2 regions of the Bacillus sp. 5w2 genome follow, and region 2 is predicted to be linked to the other one. Evidence: riboswitches for the same ligand, from Rfam matches in the RefSeq annotation. Region 2 holds a riboswitch; the other holds the start of a gene.
What was found. Region 2 has a riboswitch for cyclic di-GMP ahead of ACXY7N_RS15085 (SpaA isopeptide-forming pilin-related protein). Riboswitches for the same ligand answer to the same signal wherever they lie in the genome.

Region 1 (5,714 bases), on a different contig from region 2:
TCCCCAATTAACTCTTGTAACTCCTGTGAAAGCCAGCTTAAAGAACTGGCTAATTCAGCAATATCTTGTACAGACATTTCCTGTTCTTTCATACTTTCTTCAACATTACTACTACTATTCGCATACGTATTTGCGATAAGCGATAGTTCATTTACAACACGAACAATATTTTGGCTATTTTGCAATATATCACTTGAATTGCTAGAAACAACTCTAACTTGATTTGTAACAGATTGTGCTGATTTTGAAATTTCCCCAAAGAAAGCACCACTACTTTCAACAAGTTTCATTCCAGATTCTACTTCTTTTAAAGTATTTTGCATTGAAACAACAGCTTCTTCCGTTTCAACTTGTGTTTCCCCTATTAATTTCGCTATATCTTTTGCTGATACTTCCGTCTGCTCTGCTAATTTACGCACTTCATCTGCAACAACGACAAATCCATTTCCGGTTTCCTCAGCACGTGAAGCTTCAATAAAAGCATTTAAAGCTAGCGAATTGGTTTGATTTGAAATACCGGTAATTACTGTTACAATATCACTAATTTCTTTTGATCTTGTTTCCAAAGAATAAATAGTAGAAGATAAATCTTGTACTGCATTTTGTATTATGTTCATTTGATTAATCGTCTGTTCAATAACACCATTTCCTTTTACCGATTGATGCTCCATACCTTCAGACTCTTTCGCCATTTGTTTTGCAGCATTATTTATCTCTTCCATCTTATCTTCCATTTCATATACAATACCTAAATACTTTGGTCCTGAAGTTTCTTGTGACTGAGCGCCAGCTCTTAACTCAACCATAGAACTTACGATTCCTTGGACTGCCATGCTATTCTCTTTCGTACTCACTGACAATTCTTGTGAAGATGAGGAAACCTGTTCTGCTGTCTGCTTCACTTTATCTATAATTCCTTTAAACTTCTCGATGGTACTATTAAAATACGCATTAATAATACCTATATCATCTGGCCTTTCCTCTAATTTAATACTTAAATCACCTTCACCGACTTTGCGCAATCCTTCACGTAAATCTCGCAATGGAGCAAGTGCGTTACGTACAATTAAGAATTGAATAAAAGTTGCAATTAAAACAGAAATGCAAATAAACATTAAACCTTGTATAATGAACTTTTCCTTTGTACTAGGAACAATAGAGGCATCTACATCAGCTGCAACAAGTGCCACAATATTATCTTCTCCATCTTTAATTGGCTCTAATATCGTTACCCACGTTCCTAATGCGTCTTCATATACTTCTGTCATATTTGCTTTTTTCGTGCTCATTACTTTATCATATGCTTTCATCCAAAGATCTGGTTGTTTATAATATTCTCCCGGCCTTACTTCAACAACATTTGCTAACCCTGTAGACAAATCAACGATTAGTAATTCACCTTTTTCATTTTCTTTTGCTCCAACAATATAGGTTTGTCCAACACTATTCAACTCTTCCGTTGCTTCATCTAATTTCTCTGTTAACTTCTCTCTCTTTTCTCTTTGTGCCACTGGATCTTTTGTAACATCTCTCACTATTTCTTCGTCTAATTTATGTAATACCGTATCTCCTGTTTCAAAAGAATGCCTTTCAAATATAGACATCATGCTATTTTGAAACATGTTAAAACTTAACGCTCCCATAGTACCAACAAGCGTCAAAATAACTAACACAGTTAACAATACATTCTTTTGAAGAAATGATAGCTTGTGCCAATATTTTTTCATCAACATCACCTTTCTTAATTAACTTAATATAAAGGAAAACTATTAAAATATAAACCTTACCAGCAACTGATAACAGTTCTCATTTGTTTACAAATAAAAAAAAGACCAATGAAAAGAGCATTGGTCAAGACCAACCCTATCCGTCCGGTAACTGGCTAGCGTAGCCTTTCGGCCTTAGCTCCTGCAGTTTTGCGTCCTAATGTTTCCATCAGTTTGCCTTTCTCGCTGAACGAGTTGAACGATATGGGAGTTCTATGAGAATTAAATTATTCTCTACAAAAGATTACAACATAAAAATTAAAATGTCTACCTATTTAGAGATGCAAATGTAAAGTTTTAATGTATTATTTTTTCGAAATAATTTAACAAACTACGTGAATGTTACATTTCTTGTGTTATATAATAAAAAATGTATATAACACAAGGATTGTTTTGAGTATTTATTTTAATTTTCATTTAAATTAAATTATTCGAATATATCTTAACTAATGAATTTCGGAGGTAGTTTATCATGTTTTGGCTACAATTTCTTACGTTACTACTCTGCATTTTTATTGGCGCACGCCTAGGCGGAGTTGGTCTAGGAGTAATGGGTGGCGTTGGTATGGCAATACTTGTTTTCGTCTTCCACTTACAACCTACAGCTCCGCCTATTGATGTAATGCTTATGATTTTAGCAGTAATTACAGCTGCCGGTGCACTGCAAGCCGCTGGAGGAATGGACTACCTTGTTCATCTGGCTGAGAAAGCATTACGAAAAAATCCAAAGCGCATTACATTCTTTGCTCCAATTGTTACTTATTTATTTACACTCTGCGCAGGAACTGGTCACGTTGCTTATTCTGTACTTCCTGTTATCGCAGAAGTCTCTCGCGAATCTGGTATTAGACCGGAACGACCAATGTCAATTGCCGTAATCGCTTCCCAACAAGCAATTACAGCTAGTCCTATATCAGCTGCAACAGTTGCACTTTTAGCAATGCTAGCTGACTATAAAATCACTTTATTAGATATTTTAAAAGTAAGTATCCCTTCTACTTTCATCGCTTGTATGGTAGCTGCATTTGTTGCTAGCAAAATGGGGAAAGAATTAAATGAAGACCCTGAATACTTAAAACGATTAAAAGAAGGAATGATTCCTAAGATTGAAGAGAAAAAAGAATTTGTTGGTGTAAAAGGAGCTAAATTATCAGTTATCCTTTTCCTAGTAGGAACTTTTCTTGTCGTACTTCTCGGTTCATTTGAAGCACTTCGTCCAGGATGGATAGTTGATGGGAAGTTAGCCCGTCTTTCCATGCCAAACACAATTGAAATGGTTATGTTAACGATCGCAGCTCTTATTATTATTTTCTGTAAACCAAATGTAGAAAGCATCGTGTCTGGTAACGTCTTTAAAGCGGGGGCAACAGCAGTTGTTGCTATTTTCGGGATCGCTTGGATGGGAGATACTTTCTTTAACGGAAACTTAAATATGATTCAAGGATCAATTCAGCACCTAGTAACAAGTGCACCATGGCTATTTGCCATCGCATTATTCATTCTATCTATTTTACTATATAGTCAAGCAGCAACAGTACGCGCTTTAATGCCTCTTGGATTATCACTCGGTATTCCACCAGCACTACTAATCGCGATGTTCCCTGCAGTAAATGGATACTTCTTCATTCCAAACTATGGAACAATCGTTGCTGCCATTAACTTTGATCGCACTGGTACAACTGGCATTGGTAAATATGTTTTAAATCATAGCTTTATGATTCCAGGCCTAATCGCAACATTCACTTCTATCGGAATTGGAATGCTCTTAATTTCAATTATGTTTTAAAGAACAAGCACAAACCCAAAGTTTTAAAGGGTTTGTGCTTTTTTAATCAAACGTTTGTTTAAATATTTTTAACTGTCCATTCTGCCATTATGTTCTTTAATATTTGTGTGAAGTCCGCTGGGAAAAGATGACCCAAACCTTCTCTCACAATTAATTTACAGTTCACATTATATTTCTCGAACATCGACATTAATTGAAGCGTGTTTTCGTAAAACGGATCTTTATCTCCCGTAACAATATATCCTTCTACATTCGTTATATCATTTGATACGACTATACTTTCAATTGCCTCAACATCTCGAATAGCGGGTATAGCTGCAATAAATTTTTGAGTCTCTAACATATTCTTTAACGCTAACTCTATCGCTATATTCCCCCCTTGAGAAGCTCCCGCAAGGATGGTGTCTTCCAAGTCATATTTACCCATAAAATCATTAAAACTTTTCATAATATCTTTTATAGCTATATCATGATTATCCCAGCTATAAGAATTCATTCCATGTACTTGTGAGGATTGAGAAAAACCTAACATATACTCACGTAATATTTCTTCTCCATACCAATACGGTGCAAAATCATTTATGTTTGATCCTCTCCAATGTAAAGAAAATAGTCCTGTCTTCGCCTCTTCATTTCCATAAGTAAATAATTTCGGGTCGGCTGTTAGCTGCTGTTTCTTAAAGATTTCTTCACACTTTTTCACTATCATTTTAAAAGCTTCATTCTCTCGTAATTCCTTTAAATCTTCATCCTGCATAAGTGTATGTGGATTCCACCAAATCCCCTTTTCTAAAGCTTCATTTAAACTAACAATTGCTTCTTCATACTTCCCTTCTATCGAAAGTACACACGCTTCCCAAAAGCTAGTTTTATCCATCCTTTCAGGGAACTCTCTTTTCGCTTTATCTATGTATCTATAAATAACATCAAAGTCTCCTTGTTCGAATAAACGAAATAATTCATTTTGCAACTCTACAAACTGTTTACGTTTCAAACAATCATCTCCCTTTTTCTAAATATCAATATCAGAAAAAAATAAAAAGCTATGTAGCCTTTTAATACTACATAGCCTTCTTCTACAAACTGTTACTTACTTCCTCTACTAGCTTCTTCGTACTTTCATACGCAGATTCTGCTAAACTAATCGCGGAAATAACGGAAACACCGTCCGCACCTGCTTCTATAACTGAAGCTGTATTTTCAATTGTAATACCACCAATTCCGACGATCGGTATTGTAATTCCTTGCTCTCTAAAATGAGCTAAACATTTCGTTCCTTGCACAGCTTTCGTATCTTTTTTCGTACTCGTTGGGAAAATAGGGCCAACACCTAAATAATCAGCTCCGTTTTCAATTGCCCAACGTGCTTCTTCAATTGTATGTGTAGATACACCAACAATTTTATCCCCCATTTTTTCACGAACAGAAGTAATTCCTTCATCATCTTGTCCAACATGCACGCCATCTGCATCTAACTCGAGAGCTAGTTCCACATCATCATTTACGATGAATGGTACACCGTACTCCTTACAAATTGCTTGTAGTTCTTTTGCGAAACAAATGCGTTTCTCTCCCGTTAAAGCGCCTTCCCCCTTTTCACGAAATTGAAAAATTGTTATACCGCCTTCAAGTGCATCTCTCAATACTCGTAGTGGCTCCTTCGTACAATTGTTACTTCCCATAATAAAATATACTGATAATAACCTAGACATTTCAGCCTTTGTAATCCGCGACATCTAGTTCCCCTCCTTACTATATAATCTCAATCTTCCCATACTTCTCAATATCACCTGAAGTGGTATTCGCTAACTGATTTAAAAATTCAATTTGGAAACTACCCGGTCCCTTTTCCACTGTCTTGGCAGCTGCTAGTTCCGCAGCTACACCATAAAATGTTAATGCGGCTACCGCTGCCTTTACATAATCCTTTTCTATCGCTACAAATGCTCCTATTACAGAAGTTAGTAAACAACCAGTACCTGTAACTTTCGTTAAAATAGGGTGACCATTTTGAATAAGAATAGTTCGCTCTCCATCTGTAACAACATCTTCTTTTCCAGTAATTACCGCAACTGTATTCAATTCGTCTGCTGCCTGCTTTGCAATACTTACGACATTACCATTTCCAGCACCAGCGTCTACTCCTTTAATTTCCCATCTCT
Region 2 (13,384 bases):
GTCCTGCTTCATCTTGAACATCAAATACTGCATCAGCTAAAGCATCTTTATTTTCTTTGTCTACTTTTTTAATTTCTACATTTCCTGTATCTACTAATTCATTTTTGACTGTTAGCTTTAATGCTGTTACTCTGCCTTTTTCAATTTCGAATGAAATTGGCTTTTCAAGTGGTTTGTATCCTGCTGGTGTTCCTACTTCCACCAACTCATACTTTCCAATAGATAACTCTGAAACGTTTGCTTTTCCTTCTTTATCTGTCGTTACTTTTCTTACTACTTTTCCTTTTGAATCACGTACTTCAAATACAACATCTTTTAATGGTGCTTTACTATCTTTATCTATTTTTATTATCTCTACATTTCCAGTATCCATCATTTCATTTTCTACTTTTAATGATAGTATCTTGGTCATGCCCTTTGTAATTTCAAATGATACTGGTTTTTCTAGCTTTTTATAACCTGGTAAACTTTCTATCTCTACTAATTCATACTTACCTACAGGTAAATCTGCAACATTTGCTTTTCCTTCTTTATCTGTCGTTACTTTTTTAACTTCGTTACCTTTTTCATCTTGGACAACGAACGTTACTCCCGCTAGCGGTGCTTTATTATCTTTGTCTATCTTTGTTATCTCTACATTCCCCGTATCTACCATTTCATTTTCTATTTTTAATGATAAGATCTCGGTCATGCCTTTTGTAATTTCAAACGATACTGGCTCTGTTAATTTCTTATAGCCTGGTAAGCTTTCTTTTTCTACTAATTTGTACTTTCCTACTGATAAATCTGCAATTGTTGCTTTTCCATCTTTATCTGTTGTTACTTCTTTTACTACTTTATCTTTTTCATCTTGTACTTCGAAGACTACACCTTTTAATGCTTTCTGGCTGTCTTTATCTATTTTTGTAATTTCTACTGAACCTTTATCTAACTGTTCATTCTCTACTTTCAATGATAGGACTTCCGTCATACCTTTTGTAATTTCAAATGATACTGGTTCTTTTAGTTTCTTATAACCTGGTAAGCTTTTCGCCTCTACTAATTTGTACTTTCCTACTGAAAGATCTGAAACGTTTGCTTTTCCTTCTTTATCTGTTGTTACTTCTTTCACTACTTTATCTTTTTCATCTCGTACTTCGAAAACTACGCCTTTTAATGCTTTCTGGCTGTCTTTATCTACTTTTGTAATTTCTACTGAACCTTTATCTAACTGTTCATTCTCTACTTTCAATGATAGGACTTTCGTCATACCTTTTGTAATTTCAAACGATACTGGCTCTGTTAGTTTCTTGTAACCTGGTAAGCTTTTCGTCTCTACTAATTTGTACTTTCCTACTGAAAGATCTGAAACGTTTGCCATTCCTTCTTTATCCGTCGTTACTTTTTTTACTACTTCACCTTTCTCATCTTGAACTTCAAATTCGACACCCGCTAATACTGAACCGTTTTCTTTGTCCACCTTTGTAATTTCTACATTACCTTTGTCTGTCATTGCATTTTTTACTGTTATTGGGAATATGCCGTCCCCTGTTACATTTACTTCGAACTCTGTTTCTTTTAATTGGTATCCTTCAGGCGCTTTCGTTTCTTTTAACATATATTTCCCTGGCGCTAACGGTTTAGAGATTGCCTTACCATCTTTATCTGTAACAATATGCTCAACTACTACACTGTCTTTTACTATATCAAACTCTGCATTTGCTAATGGTTTTTCACCATTTTCCGAATCAATTTTCTTTAATTCAATTTGACCCTTTTGCAAAGTATTTTTGACTTCAATGGCTTTTGTTTCACCAGCTTGAAGTGTAACCTCTACTGGAATTGTTGATTTTTGATATCCTTCTGGCGCTACTGTTTCATAAATTTTATACGTCCCAGGAGCTAAAGTTTGAGGTACTGAAAAGCCGTTTTCGTCCGTTATCAGTTTTGCAACAACTTCATTTGCACTATTTCGAACTTCAAATTCGGCACCTTTTAACCCCTTGTTCGGATTCTCAGAATCTATTTTATGAATCGATACTGTACCGTCTTTTGGAGCTTCAGGCGGCGTAACAGTTACTTCTTTTGATGTTAATGTTTTATCATCAAAATGTAATTCCGCTTTATTAGGAATCTTCTTATCTACGTAAGAAGATAAATCTGTATTGGCTTTAATTTTCGCCTTAATATTCAAGTTAATTACCTGGTCTTCATATGACTTATAGTCAAAATTCTCACCAAACGTAAATGTTACTTCACTTCTTTGTTTATCTATATTTAACGTTCCTTTAGAAGTAATATCTTGGCCATTTTGATCATACACTTTTGCCTCTAATACTTCTAAAACATCTTCTAAATCATCACTAATTACCATAGATGTGTATTTAGGAGGATCGTTTGGTATATGTATACCAACTTGGTATTGAATAGCTTGATCGATTTGTGTTAACTGCTGATTCTCTACAAGTTTATCTTTCTCATCAACTATATTTTTTTCAATGCTAGGTGGATTATTGTCACCTGAACCTGTTCCTCCCCCACCACTTACGAATACTTCTCCAACTTTTTCTTCAGTTACAATATTTTTACCTTCTAATTTCACAGTATTTTTATGAGGCTTTGCAGCAGGATTAGTAATCTTTGTTTTATATCTTAAAATATAACCTTTTGAACTGTCTGGAAACTCAATTGTAAATCCAGTTTTCATTGCATTAATTTTAATTTTAGATAAATCTGCTGGCTTAATATTTGTTGCTGCATAGCCATCTTCAAACACAGCCTCTTCTAATACTAAGCTATCTGTAATTAATTCATGTCCAGGTCCTAATGTGTCTGTTAATTTAAGATCTTGCATTTCTGTTCCAGTTGCATTTACATATACCGTCCAGTCTGCAATTGAAGGATCTTCCTGATTATAAGAACCCCATTTCATTAGATTATCTGTATTGGGCTGTGGCTTCGGTCTCTCTGTCGTATTATTTACACTTACTTCTTTATTTACGATTTGACCATCAACGTTAAATTCTAATGGGATTTTTTTAATACCATCATATGCTTCTAGACCAAAATAAAATTCTACGAATAAAGAACCTTTAATGTTATTCTTTCCTTCTACGTAATCACCCATAGTACATGTCAATAGACCCTTTTTCATCTCACATGTACCAACTGTTTTTCCTTCAGCATCTTTTAAAGGAAAACTCATATTCATAAGATCTTTTCTAAATTCTTTTGGCATATCAATTGTGAATTGATCACCACTTTTTATTTTTTCTTTAGCTGACCACTTCACTTCTACTTTCATGCCATCTGAGGCTTGATATGGTTCAGACGTTGTACCATCAGTACGGGAGATATTAATCTCGTCCACTGGATTTTTTATCACAGCGGCTTGAATAACTGGAGCCCACACATTTAGCACTGAAAATAATACTAGAAAAACTAATGAAACCATTGAAATATGCCTTTTAGTACTTTTCATTTGCATAATTCCCTCCTATTTTTTATATTTATATAACAAAAAAAGACCGTCCGGTTGCATCAAAAATGTGCAACCAGACGATCTTAGTAACCAATATGTATTACCGTAGACTCTAAGCTTTGCGGCCTATCCTTTCGAATAGTGTGCTAAAAATATTTTTTATTCTTTTTTTGTTTCATTTTCCTCTTAAACCAAATATTACTATACCGTCTGGACGGTTATAATTCAATACTCTATAAAATTGTTCTATTTTTCTAATAAAAAAAATAATTCACCACTACATTAAATAAGTAATGGTGAATTATTTTACATTATATAGTTTGTATATTCTATTTATATGAATTATAGATAAGAGCTTGAATTACTTTTTCTCTTAATTCGGGGCTTAATCTTCCAACCCCTAAATATTCCGAATACCATAATCCATCTGCTGCTAATCTAATAATTGTGGCACAAACTGAATCTATCTCATCATTTTCTATTTTATGTTGCAGTTGCTGAAATGATTGTTGTAACGGTTCAAGTAATTCAGGTTTTAGCATTAATGCTGCCATCATACTACTACCCAGCTCTTCTACTCTTCTCTCATTACTTAATCTTTCCTCTACAAAAGAACGTACCCACCTTCCTTTCTTCTCTAAGTCTTCCGCTACTTTATTGTGAATAGCGTCTTGATACTCCTCGGTCCCTTTGAGTATCATGCCCTCTATTAAAGCCTCTTTGTTTGAAAAGTGATACAACAATCCACCTTTACTTATCCCCGCCTCTTTTGCTACCGCTTCTAAGGTTAATTTAGCAACCCCTTTACATTGCACAATTTGAGAAGCAGCTTCTAAAATCTTTTGCCGTGTTATACTTGTACTCATTCCTTTTTAAAACCCCATTTCTACTAAATTTATATAAATACGTATCTTATTTTTAATATCGCTGAGTAATAATAAATATTTTCTTTATACAACAAAAGCTTCATTGCCTTTGAATTGTTCGTTACTTCTTCTATTAAAAATTTCCATATCATTCAATATGATAACATTAAATACACAAAGCTGACTATACATCTATACTTTGTGTTTATTCCTAATATATCCATTAGTGAAATTTACTTCCTTCTTTTTACCTTATAAGACGGCGTTACTCCTTTCATCGTTGCATAAAAAAATGTTATTACTCTTGTTACATTGAGTAATAACATTTTTTTAAAGCTATTTAACAAATTTGCTTCCAACTAGCATCCTTCACATCTTCACTAGTCGGCTTTCTAACTGATCCAACAAAACATTCCTCGCAAGCACCAAATACAATGAAATTTTTCTGTGCTTGCCTTAACGAAACTTCATTCGCTCCGCCTTCAAAGTCATGATCGTTAAACTGAACCTCATCATCTTCCCAATAACATATATTACAAATTTCATATGTACCTGGTGGTGGTTCTTCTTCTATTGTTTTATATCCGCAGCATGGACATGTATGTTTCATTTTGTCACTCCATTATCAACTTTTTCTCCCATATATTCCGACTCACAAAGAATGTAACAGCGCAAATCACAGTTATCCCCATGAAAAAATTATTAGAATCTTCATATGTAGTTGGAATCCCTACCGTTACGAAAACGATACTAAAAGCTAAAAGTAGATATAATAATAAAGATATAATATAGCTCAATTTAAATCGTAAAATGATACCTCTAAACAATAGCTCACCAAGAAGACATCCACCTAAAATAATAGGTACTCCGAAATACAATGTAAGGACTCCCATTTGCGAAGTAGATTGAATTACCTTTCCAATTATGTTCGGCGACGTCCCCTCATTAAAATTTTCTATCCTATCATATAAATCAAGTGCCGTTACTGAAATAAAAAAACTTAATATAGAAAATGAATACGGAATTAAAAATTTGCTCACTCTCATTCACCTCACTTTTTCTCTTCCCCATATATTATTCATTATTTTCACATGAAAAAATAGCCCGTCTTCTGCAAAAGACGAGCCATTCCACTTAATTCTCACTTATTCTCTTCTTATACCAATCCTGCATTCTCTCCGCATCTTCTACTCTCGTATGCTCTAATTTATACTCCGATGATGCGTTAGAGAACTTATACGTACATAAATTTGCTCGGCGCTGGAAATATGATTGTGTCTTTTCCATTGATTGGACGTGTCTTCTTCTAACAAGTCCTGTATATTTTCCCACGCTACGATATACAAGCGTGATTTGCTCTCCATTTACACTGTAACCATTTGTTTTAAATGTTGCGTACCCAAGTGTAAAGATGAGGATTGCGAGCGGTAGTAATGCCCACATGATGTAGTGCTTTTCAAAGTATATACTTATCCCAGTAAGCGGGATTGCTAGCATTGCGAAAAAGATGAAACTATCAATGAGATAGCGGCGTAATGCTGTTTTTGGTAATGAAATAATATTTGTATTCAGTTCGTATGGTAATTGTAAATGCGCGAGTAACTGTTGTACGCGATCTTTTCGAATGATAGGATGCAGCGTAACTTTTTCTTTTTCGTCACCCATTCCCTTACTTTGAATCACTTCTACTTGCACAGCACAATAGCCGAATGGCTGACGTAACATACTTTCTTTTATCGTAATACCTTGAATACGATGTAATTTTAGTACAAGCTCTTTCTTTTCAAGCAAACCTTGCGAAATGCGGACTTCGTCATTCCTTCGATTCACTGTGAAATCTCCATGTTTTAGCGCATAACCGATTGTCGATATAATCCACGAAAGGACGATCAAAATGGCTACCATGAAAATCCAGCCATATATATCATGTTCCATTACATACGACTTTACGCCATTCTCTATCCATTTTGGAATGTACTCATCTACTTGGTGGTACACGAAAAAGATTAATGAGAATAATAGTCCAAACTGACCAGATGTAACAGATGCTAATAAAATTTCTTTCCAAGTTAATTTGTATTCTGTCGCTTGTTTTTCTTCTGTAACGATTTCTTTTTCGACTACTTTTTCTGATGTATCTTCTGCTTTCACTTCTGGAGTTGGCTCATTTAGCATTGCAATAAGCTCTGTTGCCTCTTCTACTGTAATACCAGCTAAGCTAACTTCTGCATCATCGCCTCCGCCAGCTGTTTCAATCTGAATTCTCTTTAAACCGAGCATTTGATATAACACGTTAGAACTTGTGTTAATCGTTTGAACACGTTCTTTATTTAAATAGCTCTCCTTCTTCACAAAGAGCCCTTGTTTCACATGCAATACGTTATTTTCAACCCAATATGTTGTGTAATACCATTTTTCAAACGCTGAAAAGACAGTGAGTAAACCGAATCCAGCGGGAATTAAATACCAAAATGGAAACTTTCCATTTAAACTAAACATGAAAATAATGAGTGGTATAAAGTCTGTTATTTTTAATTCTAATAACATCGTGATTGGATGCTGCCTCTTATACATCCTCATCACTCACTTTCGCTAATTCTGCGATTTTCGTTTTCAACATTTCAGCTTCATACATCGTTAAGCCTGGGATGCTGTGAGAAGTTGCCGCCGTTGAAATGTGTAATTCTGCTAAGCCATATTTTCTCATAATCGGCCCTTGTTCAATCGTCACGTGTTGTACACGAATCATCGGCACTAATACGCGCTTTACGACGAAAAGACCGTGCTGAATTTCAAGCTCTTCTTCATTTAATTGATAACTGTAATAACGTTGACGTAGTTTCGGGAATAAGAAGTACGAAAATGGTGCGAACGCAACTGTTAGCCCAATCATCACATACAAAATCCACGCCCACCAATCAAACTTTATCATGAGGAAAAGGTAAGCTAAAATAACGAGGATACCAATCCCTTCTTCAATGACAGCACGAACTTTCCACACCTTGACCATGTCAGGGTGAATTTCATTCTTCAATGGATCCATGTAACCACTCCAAATCTAGTAATCTAATATATGAATACTCTCAAATTATATTTTACATAACTTTACAGGGAATTGAAATTCAATCTTCTTTCTTCTCGGGAATAAAATATCCGAACCAAAGTAGCCAAATGAAACCGATTAGCTTCATCCAACTTCCATCCGCTTGAAAAGCTTCTATCATGCCTGGAATTTTATACACTCCAATGAACCCAAGAAAACCGAGCCACCAGTTTTTTTGCATTTTCACTTTTATTCCTCCTTCATTACGTTTTTCACATTTTGAATCCAAATTTCTTTATACTTTAACTGGAATCCCATCAGCATGTAATTACTCATATTATCGATCACAAGCGCTAACGTATGAGCATTTTCTTCCGTTGCCTGTTGTGAAACAACGTCAAGTTCTACACCTTTCTTCAATAAATCGTGAAAACCATTTAAGAAATCTTCTTGTATTTCAAATAAGCGTTTCTGATACTTTTCATTTCGCGATGCAGTTACGATAAATTCATTTATAACGCGTAATATTCCTTCTTGCCCTTCATATTCAGAGAGCATATGTAAACCATCTGAAATTAACTTTTCTGTAAAGTTTTCTTTCGTATATTGTTCTTTATCGAAATAACTCACGAAATGATACCCAGAAAAAATTTCTTCAAATAAAAAATCGACTAACGCTTCTTTAGAAGAAAAATGATAATAAATAGCCGGTTTTGAAATACCTACCTCTTTCGCAATCATAGAAAGGCTCATCTTCTCAATACCGTGCTCTGCCATAAGTTTAAATGATGCCTCGACAATGTTTTGCGATGTTTGTAAATTCTTTGTCATACTGTACCTCACTTATTTTTACTTACCGGTCGGTAAGTAAATTATAAAATGAAACGAAATGATTTGCAAGTTAGTTAACGCTACGGAAGGAATTTATTGGTAAATACAGAAAAGTATAAAGTAAAAGCAACATATAACAATAAGGAGGATATTCCTATGGGACTTGGTGGTAAAGGTGGTAGTGGTGGCACTGGCGGCGGCTATAGCGGACTCGGTCTTTAACTTTCATCAGTAAGAAAAGCACTGGCTATATAAACGGCCAGTGCTTTCTATTTTCATTATTGATCATCCACAATAATATACGCTGTTCGGATTGGCCCATGTACACCTACGACAAGGTTCATTTCAATATCTGCGCTATTTGATGGACCAGAAACGAAATTCACACAAGCGGGCAGTTTTTTTCCTGATGTATTTTGGTCATGGATCATTTTTGTAGCTTGGGTTAATCTTGGCACGATCGTACTTTTAGGAACAATTGCAATGTACGACTCTGGAAGAAGGCTAACATGTCTTCCCTTTAACCCGTCATTAAATAGTACAACGGTTCCTGATTCTGCCAGGGTCATATCACTGAACGTAATGCCAAGGTCAGCAGCTTTCGCAAATGCTATGTCCTCTTCTTTATGATCCGATCCCCAAATACGAAAATGCGTTGTGCCTTCACTGTTGAAAAGTGGAGTAAGGCCGTACTCATGAAAGCGCTCATCGTTCGCATACATTGCGGATTTAATATTCCATTCTTTTAGTAAAGATTGAAATGTTTCAACTAGATTTTCCTTCGTTGTTCGCTTTACTTCTGTATGAATGACTTCGCAGTGCTCCATTAACTGTACTACAAGTTCGTCTTGCGCGAGTCCGTCAAAAACAGTCCACTGCGGGGCAAAAGACCATTTCGGCTTTTCCACTGCTTCTGGACGTTTCCTACCAAGCTTTTCTGATAATTGGAGTAAAAATTCCTCACGATTTTGGATGGCCATCATCGTTCTCCTTTACGTGTTTTTCAAACCACTTTCGAAACGGTTGTTTTTTCGGAACCGGGAAATCTCTCGCATCTGTCCAAGCTTTTAACGGCCCAATGCCACGCTCGATTTTATCACCTTTCGCAAGAGGTTTTAATGCATACGGAGCGCTCTTCGCCGCAAAAGAAAATAAGCTAGGACTCTTCACTACTTTTTCAAAACCTTTCATAGCCGCATTCCAAGCTACAGGTGATCGTTTTTCTTCTACAATGCGGCTGCGATGTTTAATTAATAAGTCGTGTAACGGGATTTTCACTGGACATGCTTCTGTACACGCACCACAAAGGCTAGAGGCATAAGGTAAATCCTTATATTCATCATATCCCCCTAAAAGCGGTGTCAACACAGCTCCAATTGGCCCTGGATAAATGGAGCCATATGCATGTCCACCAATATGCCTGTATACAGGACACACATTAATACATGCTGCGCAGCGAATACACTGTAGGACACTTTGGAATTCTGTCCCTACAATATCAGAACGACCATTATCCACAATAACTAAATGAAATTCCTCAGGTCCATCTGTCCCGCCAGGCTCCGTTAATCCTGTAATATAACTCGTTAACTTTTGTCCTACAGAACTTCGGCATAGAAGTGTTACTAAAACATCAAGCTCTTCCCATGTCGGAACAATACGCTCCATTCCCATAACTGTAATTAACGTTTTCGGAAGTGTCGTAGTAAGTCTTGCATTTCCTTCGTTTGCTACGATAGAAATTGACCCAGACTCTGCAACTGCAAAGTTACATCCAGTCACTCCTATATCCGCCGCAAAGAAATCATCTCGTAAATAGCTTCTTACAAACCTCGCCATTTCCGTAGGGTCAGATGTTCCAGTGTAATTTAACTTTGTTTTAAATATTTCACAAATATGTTCTTTATCTTTGTGAAGGCACGGAACAACAATATGTGACGGCGGATCGTGGTCGTTCACTTGTAGAATAAATTCAGCAAGATCTGTTTCTAACACTTCCGCTCCAGCTTCTTCAATTGCCTCATTCAAACTAATCTCTTCCGTTACCATCGATTTTGATTTCACAATTTTTTTCGCGTTTTTCTTTTTTACAATCTCTTTTACATATTCCCTTGCGTCTTCGGCCGTCTTTGCAAAATAAACAAAACCACCGTTTTTCTCAATATTCTCACTCAGCTCATATAAATAATAATCAAGGTTTTCTAATGTATGCTTTCGAATTTCTTCTCCTAAAGCTCGCCATTCTTCCCAATTCCCAAGACTCTCAGTCGCTTTTAATTTCTTGCCCCTAAGACCATCTTGTGCTTTCCTAACAGCCTGTCGCATAAATTGATCACCAATACCGGTTGCAGTACGTTTATGAAAGGGATCGTTCCCGATTTTCATTCCCATCTTTATTTCCCCCTCTTATTTTCGGTCTTCATTTAATACTTGAGCGATATGTTTTACATCAATTGGATAGCCATTTCGTGTTAAACGTCCTTTTATATTCATTAGGCAGCTACAATCCATCCCAATTAACAAGTCCGCACCGGTTTCCATAATATGCTTTACTTTTTCATCGACCATTTGTTCAGAGATTTCTGGCATCTTTACTGAAAATGTCCCTCCAAATCCGCAGCAATCATAATTGTGCGGTAGCGAAACTACTTCCAGTCCTTTGACACACTTTAATAATTTTTGCGGTGGTTCTTTAATTCCCATTAATCGGCTCATATGACACGATGTATGAACCGTTGCTTTTTTATGAAGCTCCGCACCTAAGTCTTCTTTCCCTAATACTTCAACGAGAAATTGTGTAAATTCATACGTTTTATTCGCAAGCTCCGTCGCTTTTTTCTTCCACTCCGCTTCACTGTCAGAAAATAAGCTAGAAAACTCGTGAACCATCATCGCGCAAGAACCCGATGGTGCCACAACATATTCTGAACTAGAAAAGACTTCAATCATATGTTTTGCAGCTGTTTTTGTTTCTTTCACGTACCCGCTATTATAGGCAGGTTGTCCGCAGCAAGTTTGGCTTTTAGGAAAATCAACTTCACAGCCTAAATCTTCAAGAATTTCGACGACATCACTTCCGACCTCTGGATAAAAAACATCTGCCACACAAGTGATAAAAATTGATACTTTCATATTTGCACCCCTACATACAATAAAATAAGCTCAAGTAACTCTATTTGTATATTATTGGTAAAAAGATAAAAAATATGAATAGAAATATGAAAAAAAGACTCTCAAATTTGAGCATAGTCATCAACTTTAAAAATGCATTGTTCTTAAAACGAAAAAAACGAGTTGAATTCACATAAATAACTGTAAAAAAATTAAAAATTTTGTTTAGGGGGTACTTAAAGACCTTAGCTTGATAGGCATGTGACGGTGCCTCATGCTCACCAAGCTAGTTAGTGTCTGTTAAGTAAACCTTATGGATTTGTATATCTCATCCATCCACTTTCAGATTGTTTCGCTTTATACTTCCCATAAGACAGAAGCTTCATTGCCGAGCGATTGGCCGCATGAAAAACCAAGTTCAGCCTCCATTCTTCCTCCATTTCACTAGGTGGTGGATTCACAAAAAAACGCCATCCTTTCTTATGATTCTACAGAAAGAATAGCGTTTTTTTCATTTTAGGGGATTTTGTTCAACTGGAAAAGATACCCGAAATATTAAAGCATCTTTGGCTAGATAACCACCTTTACACTGATTCCACCATCGCTCTACTGAATATCAAGTTCACTGCAATCACGATGACTGCACCGATAAGGGTTGCCAATACACGGTCGAACAGAATGATAAACTGGAACGGCTTGCCGGCTTCCATGATCAAAATAATGAGCGGGATCATCGTTGCAGAGTATACAAGATAATTTCGAACCTTTAGAAGAGGTCGAACACCTGCGAATAGTCCGATACTTATAACTACCCCCAAAATTGGTAGACTAGTTGCCAGAAGCAAGCTCGCAACAATCACGCCGATTACTGTACCAAGCACTCGTTGTGTCGTTTTGATTGGAAAGAGTTCTATTTTCCGCTGAGTAAGGATCGCTACGGTAATTGCAATCCAATAGAAGTGGTGCTCGGGCCAAAGTATTCGCAATCCCTCAGCTATACCTAGACATAATGCGAGCCTGATTGGGAATTGCCAACCGGATAGGTGTGAAAGAGAATTCCGCCATAGAATGATTTTTTTCGATATTGGCCCTTTCACATCTCCATCTAACGATGATTTATAACAACGGTGTACCCAGATGCCTAGCACCAAGCTGATACTGACGGTCCAAATCGCCCCTGCTAAGATTGAAAAAATTAGTTCCATCCGGTACTCCGTCTGGTCGACCATGTTGAGGATGATGATCAGGAATATGACAAAGCGTGTTGTTGCCACCGCCAAGGCACGACTATATCCGCCAATTAACGCAGCAAGGCTTACTAGCAGGATCAAGACTCCAAATGTCAGATAGCCATGTCCGAAAGAGAGAACAGCAGCAATCGCAGCGAGCACTACTGATATTAGCGCTGATGCCAACTTTTTTCCGTGATTTATAAAACTCGAACCGACTTTCACGCTACTGACTGCCAAACTGCCGACCGATGCAGCAAAACCAAGAGCGGGATAGCCTAGAACTGTGGCGAACAGAACAGAACAGGTCCGGCCATACCTATGCCGGCGGAAATGAGTTCTACTATTTCTACCTTGGCCTCCTTAGACCAAGAAAACACTTGAGCCCTGTATGTCTTTACATTCATCTATAGCACCTCTTCCGACCCAAAGAGTAGGGTATACAGTTTAATAATAGGCTCTTTCTTTAATCCATGGACATGTGGTGATACCTATGTCCACCAAGCTAATATTTTGAAGTATCCCCAAAATGAAAATTTTATCTTTCCAGAGTTATTTATAATAATTCAGCTCATTTTTTTCGATATGGGGAAATGCCAATTTCTTAAGCTGCTGGCGATGTGGCGAGACCCTACTTATAAGTAATTGATTAGAGGTGGTACAGATATTGTTATGGTTTAATAAGATTTCCGTAAATATATTATAGAAACTGCGCTCCATTCCTTCATTCGACAGGGAATAATAAATATAAAAAAGAAGGCATCCTAACTGTGGAAGTTAGGATGCCTTCTTTCTTATAAAGCAAATCAATTTCTATTAAGCAATCGCATACGATAACAATTCA

Region 1: linked by a shared signal. The riboswitch ahead of ACXY7N_RS14605 (methyl-accepting chemotaxis protein) and the one ahead of ACXY7N_RS15085 (SpaA isopeptide-forming pilin-related protein) in region 2 are both predicted to bind cyclic di-GMP.

What each region holds. Positions count from the first base shown of each region.
Region 1 covers NZ_JBTIWT010000007.1:98,857-104,570, forward strand. Annotated here, with positions in the region: gene ACXY7N_RS14605 (methyl-accepting chemotaxis protein) at 1-1,727, opposite strand, end outside; cyclic di-GMP riboswitch class I at 1,871-1,955, opposite strand; gene ACXY7N_RS14610 (anaerobic C4-dicarboxylate transporter family protein) at 2,239-3,552, shown strand; gene ACXY7N_RS14615 (alpha/beta hydrolase) at 3,611-4,546, opposite strand; gene thiE (thiamine phosphate synthase) at 4,629-5,288, opposite strand; gene thiM (hydroxyethylthiazole kinase) at 5,305-5,714, opposite strand, start outside.
Region 2 covers NZ_JBTIWT010000008.1:791-14,174, forward strand. Annotated here, with positions in the region: partial or broken gene ACXY7N_RS15085 (SpaA isopeptide-forming pilin-related protein) at 1-3,466, opposite strand, end outside; cyclic di-GMP riboswitch class I at 3,526-3,618, opposite strand; gene ACXY7N_RS15090 (TetR/AcrR family transcriptional regulator) at 3,790-4,326, opposite strand; gene ACXY7N_RS15095 (CPCC family cysteine-rich protein) at 4,667-4,936, opposite strand; gene ACXY7N_RS15100 (hypothetical protein) at 4,941-5,366, opposite strand; gene ACXY7N_RS15105 (PH domain-containing protein) at 5,461-6,900, opposite strand; gene ACXY7N_RS15110 (PH domain-containing protein) at 6,893-7,369, opposite strand; gene ACXY7N_RS15115 (hypothetical protein) at 7,449-7,616, opposite strand; gene ACXY7N_RS15120 (TetR/AcrR family transcriptional regulator) at 7,619-8,200, opposite strand; gene ACXY7N_RS15125 (hypothetical protein) at 8,297-8,422, shown strand; gene ACXY7N_RS15130 (LutC/YkgG family protein) at 8,479-9,180, opposite strand; gene ACXY7N_RS15135 (LutB/LldF family L-lactate oxidation iron-sulfur protein) at 9,161-10,591, opposite strand; gene ACXY7N_RS15140 ((Fe-S)-binding protein) at 10,607-11,332, opposite strand; gene ACXY7N_RS15145 (hypothetical protein) at 11,623-11,772, opposite strand; partial or broken gene ACXY7N_RS15150 (FUSC family protein) at 11,896-12,947, opposite strand; gene ecsC (ecs operon protein EcsC) at 13,347-13,384, opposite strand, start outside.